2 regions of the Bradyrhizobium sp. PUT101 genome follow, and region 1 is predicted to be linked to the other one. Evidence: predicted binding sites of a transcription regulator. Region 1 holds the regulator's gene; the other holds the start of a gene.
What was found. Region 1 encodes PhoB, which activates phosphate uptake and scavenging genes when phosphate is short. Its sites were predicted from a motif close to TGTCATNNANCTGTCAT; they were not measured.
Positions count from the first base shown of each region.

Region 1 (2,198 bases):
CGAGGAGCGCGCCGTGCTCACCATCGCCCGCCGCCAGCCGATGGCGGTCGATCTGCGCGAGATCGTCGGCGCCATGCGCGTCGCGACCGATCTCGAGCGCATCGGCGATCTCGCCAAGAACATGGGCAAGCGCGTCGCGGCGCTGGAGACCGACTTCCACCCGCTCAAACTGTTCCGCGGGCTGGAGCACATGACCGACCTCGTGCAGCAGCAGGTCAAGTCGGTGCTGGACGCCTATGCCGCGCACGATCTGCCGGCGGCGATGGCGGTGTGGAAAGGCGACGAGGAAGTCGACGCCATCTGCACCTCGCTGTTCCGCGAACTCCTCACCTACATGATGGAGGATCCGCGCAACATCTCTTTCTGCATCCATTTGATGTTCTGTGCCAAGAACATCGAGCGGATCGGTGACCACGCCACCAACATCGCCGAGACCGTGTTCTACATGATCGAGGGCCAGGCGATCACCGACAAGCGGCCGAAGGGCGACATGACGACCTTCGCCACGACGGTGCCGAATACCTAAGGAGCGACGACAACATGGGCGCACGCATTATGGTGGTTGAGGACGAGGAAGCTCTCACCGAGCTTCTCCGCTACAACCTCGAAGGCGACGGCTATGACGTCGAGACGGTTATGCGCGGCGACGACGCCGACACCCGCCTCAAGGAGCACATTCCCGATCTGATCGTGCTCGACTGGATGCTGCCGGGCCTGTCGGGCATCGAGCTGTGCCGGCGGCTGCGCACCCGTCCCGAAACCAAGCAGCTGCCGATCATCATGCTTACCGCGCGCGGCGAGGAGAGCGAGCGGGTGCGGGGACTTGCGACCGGTGCCGACGATTACATCGTCAAGCCGTTCTCGGTGCCGGAGCTGCTGGCGCGCGTGAAGGGTCTGCTCAGGCGCGCCAGCCCCGAGCGGCTCGCCACCGTGCTCGCCTATGGCGACATCGAGCTCGACCGCGACAAGCGCCGCGTGGCGCGCTCGGGCCGGCCGATCGATCTCGGCCCGACCGAATATCGTCTGCTGGAGTTCTTCCTGGAGCATCCCGGCCGCGTGTTCTCGCGCGAGCAGCTGCTCGACAGCGTCTGGGGCCGCGACATCTACATCGACGAGCGCACTGTCGACGTCCACATCGGCCGCCTGCGCAAGCTGCTCAATCTCGGCCGCGAGCAGGATCCGATCCGCACCGTCCGTGGCGCCGGCTATGCGCTGGACGATCGGTTCGCGAAGGCGGAGCAGACCTGAGTTTTGTGAATGTCGAATTAGCGAGCCGCGGCAACAATCTTGGCCGTCATCCCGGGGCGCGCGTAGTGCGAGCCCGGGATCCAAAACCACAGGACGTGGTTTGGCGAAGACTCGCAGTAGCCATCTCGCGCAATCACTGCGCCCTGTGGTTATGGATCCCCGCCTCCGCGGGGATGACACCGAGTAAGTCGAGCCGTCATCATGTGACGGCTGCAATCAGCCAGATCTATAAGCTCACCGCGTGCCCGGCTTCGCCGGTGCGCGCCGCCGATCCGCTGCGGGCTGATACGCCACGCGCGAATGCTGCGCGCAGTAGGGCAGGCCCGAGAGCGCCTTGCCGCCGCAGAAGAAGAAATCCGGGCTGGAGGGATCGCCGACCGGCCAGTGGCAGGTTGCCTCGTTCAATTCCAGCAGCGACAGCCGCTGGCTCATCGGCACCACGTTGTCGTAGGTGACGGGCTCGGCCTCCACCTCGACCTCGAAGGCCTGCGCCAGCGCGGTGTTGCCGCGGGCGACGGGGCGGGTCACCCGCATCATGTGCTGCGCAGGCCGGGCCTTGCGCGGCCGGGGCGCTGCCGATGAAGGGCTCTTGGCGCGGCCGGACAAGCCGAGCCGGTGCACTTTGCCGATCACGGCATTGCGGGTCACATTGCCGAGCTCCGCCGCGATCTGGCTGGCCGAAAGTCCGGCCTCCCAAAGCTTTTTCAGCTGCTCGACGCGATCATCGGACCAGGTCAAAACCGTCATTGCACCCTTTCCCTCGCTGCGCGCCTGCCATCCTGGGGCCTTCGCAGCGATTGCCTAAGCCTTGAAAAACCCGTGCCGCCAGAATCCCCTAAGGCTCGCCGGGCGCGCTCAAGACGCCCGAACGTTTACGCCGGTACATGAGGACTTAGAGGATCAGAACTGCTGCACGAGATGTCGTATCTGACAGTCCAAACGCTACAATA
Region 1 covers NZ_CP197207.1:3,819,294-3,821,491, reverse strand. The annotation lists gene phoU (phosphate signaling complex protein PhoU) at 1-526, shown strand, start outside; gene phoB (phosphate regulon transcriptional regulator PhoB) at 541-1,248, shown strand; gene ACSHT2_RS18670 (GcrA family cell cycle regulator) at 1,483-1,995, opposite strand.

Region 2 (2,198 bases), 380 kb from region 1:
ATCCGGCTCAATCGCTCAAAGCCGAGCCTGCGCCGCCTGCCGCCGAAATTCAGCCAGCACGCGGCGGAGGTGCTCGGCGAGTTCGGCTACTCCAAGGCCGAGATCGACGCGATGGTCGAGAAGGGCACGGTCTGCGGCCCCGAGCGGAAGCGCTGAGATAAGACCGGGATCGGGCGTCGCCGCAGGTGCGCTCCCTCCCCCGCTTGCGGTCAGGGCCATCGCATGTGACTTTCGGACGGGCCTGAGCAAGCGCCTCGTCCTTCGAGACGACCGCTTTGCGGTCTCCTCAGGATGAGGCTAAGTGGCATCAGTGCCCGTTGAAACTGCTGCCGCACACTCCGCCCTCATCCTGAGGGCCCGCCGGAGGCGGGCGTCTCGAAGGATGGCCGCAGGCGAGTGTCCCGCCGCGTTTCCTCACATGCGATGGCCCTGCGCTTGAGGGGAGGGCTGGGGAGAGGGTGTCTCCGCGAAGGGACAGCCTCCCAGAGGATAAAGCCCTCACCCGGCGCTGCGCGCCGAGCTCTCCCGCAAGCGCGAGAGGTTTGGAGCCCGCGGCCTGACCGTCAGCCTCACACAACGATGCCGCACTGCGGCGCGACCACACGCGTGCCGCGCGCACGTCTTCGCCTATTTGACGGCTTCCCTTTTCCAGCGCTTGCCGCTTTCGTTTCGGCCGCTTACACAGTCATGTGAACGTCATATGGTGCTGCTAGCGCAAGCGCTTCTTCAGTGACGGGCAAGGGAGGTTTCTTGATGGCTCTTCGACATATTAGTGCGGCTGCCGCATTTGCACTCACGGTCGGCTTGTCGGCTTCGCCGGCGCTGGCTGTGACCGAAATCCAGTGGTGGCACGCGATGACCGGCGCCAACAACGACGTCATCGTCAAGCTCGCCAACGACTTCAACGCCGCGCAGAGCGACTACAAGGTGATCCCGACCTACAAGGGCAACTACGCCGATACGATGAACGCTGGCATCGCGGCGTTCCGCGCCGGCAACGCGCCGCACATCATGCAGGTGTTCGAGGTCGGCACCGCCACCATGATGGCCGCGACCGGCGCCGTGAAGCCGGTCTACAAGCTGATGGCCGAGACCGGCGAGAAGTTCGATCCCAAGGCCTATCTGCCCGCGATCACCGGCTACTATTCGACTTCGAAGGGCGAGATGCTGTCCTTCCCCTTCAACTCGTCGTCGACCGTCATGTGGGTCAACCTCGACGAGCTGAAGAAGGCGAATGTCGCGATCCCGAAGACCTGGCCTGAAGTGTTCGACGCCGCCAAGAAGCTGCACGACAACGGTCACCCCACCTGCGGCTTCTCCAACTCCTGGGTCACCTGGGTCAATCTCGAGCAGCTCTCCGCCTGGCACAACGTGCCGCTCGCCAGCAAGGCCAACGGCCTCGACGGTTTCGACACCGTGCTGCAGTTCAACGGCCCGCTCCAGGTCAAGCACCTCGAGAAGCTGGTCGAGCTCCAGAAGGACAAGACCTACGACTATGCCGGCCGCACCAACACCGGCGAAGGCCGCTTCACGTCAGGCGAATGCCCGCTCTACCTGACCTCGTCGGCCTTCTTCGGCAACGTCAAGGCGCAGGCCAAGTTCAACTTCACCGCGGTGCCGATGCCCTATTATCCCGACGTGAAGGGCGCGCCGCAGAACTCGATCATCGGCGGTGCCTCGCTCTGGATCATGGGCGGCAAGCCGGCCGCCGATTACAAGGGCGTCGCGAAGTTCCTGACATTCCTCTCGGATACGGATCGCCAGGTCTATATCCACAAATCGTCGGGCTATCTGCCGATCACCAAGGCGGCCTATGAGAAGGCCAAGGCCGAAGGCTTCTACAAGGACCAGCCTTATCTCGAGACCCCGCTGCTCGAGCTGACCAACAAGGAGCCGACGGAGAACTCCCGCGGGTTGCGCCTCGGCAACATGGTGCAGCTCCGTGACGTCTGGTCGGAAGAGATCGAGCAGGCGCTGGCCGGCAAGAAGACCGCCAAGCAGGCGCTGGACGCGGCCGTCGAACGCGGCAACACGATGCTGCGGCAGTTCGAAAAGACCGCCGTGAAGTAAGGCGACAAGCGGCAGGCCGGACAACCGGCCTGCCGCTGCTGCGGGCATCATGCAAAAGCAAGCCATCTTCCAGTCGAAGCTATTGCCATATGCGCTGGTTGCGCCGCAGCTCGCGATCGTCCTGATTT
Region 2 covers NZ_CP197207.1:4,199,705-4,201,902, forward strand. The annotation lists gene ACSHT2_RS20330 (CaiB/BaiF CoA transferase family protein) at 1-156, shown strand, start outside; gene ugpB (sn-glycerol-3-phosphate ABC transporter substrate-binding protein UgpB) at 754-2,070, shown strand; gene ugpA (sn-glycerol-3-phosphate ABC transporter permease UgpA) at 2,120-2,198, shown strand, end outside.
Region 2: the regulator PhoB is predicted to act here: its motif matches at 684-700, upstream of ugpB (sn-glycerol-3-phosphate ABC transporter substrate-binding protein UgpB).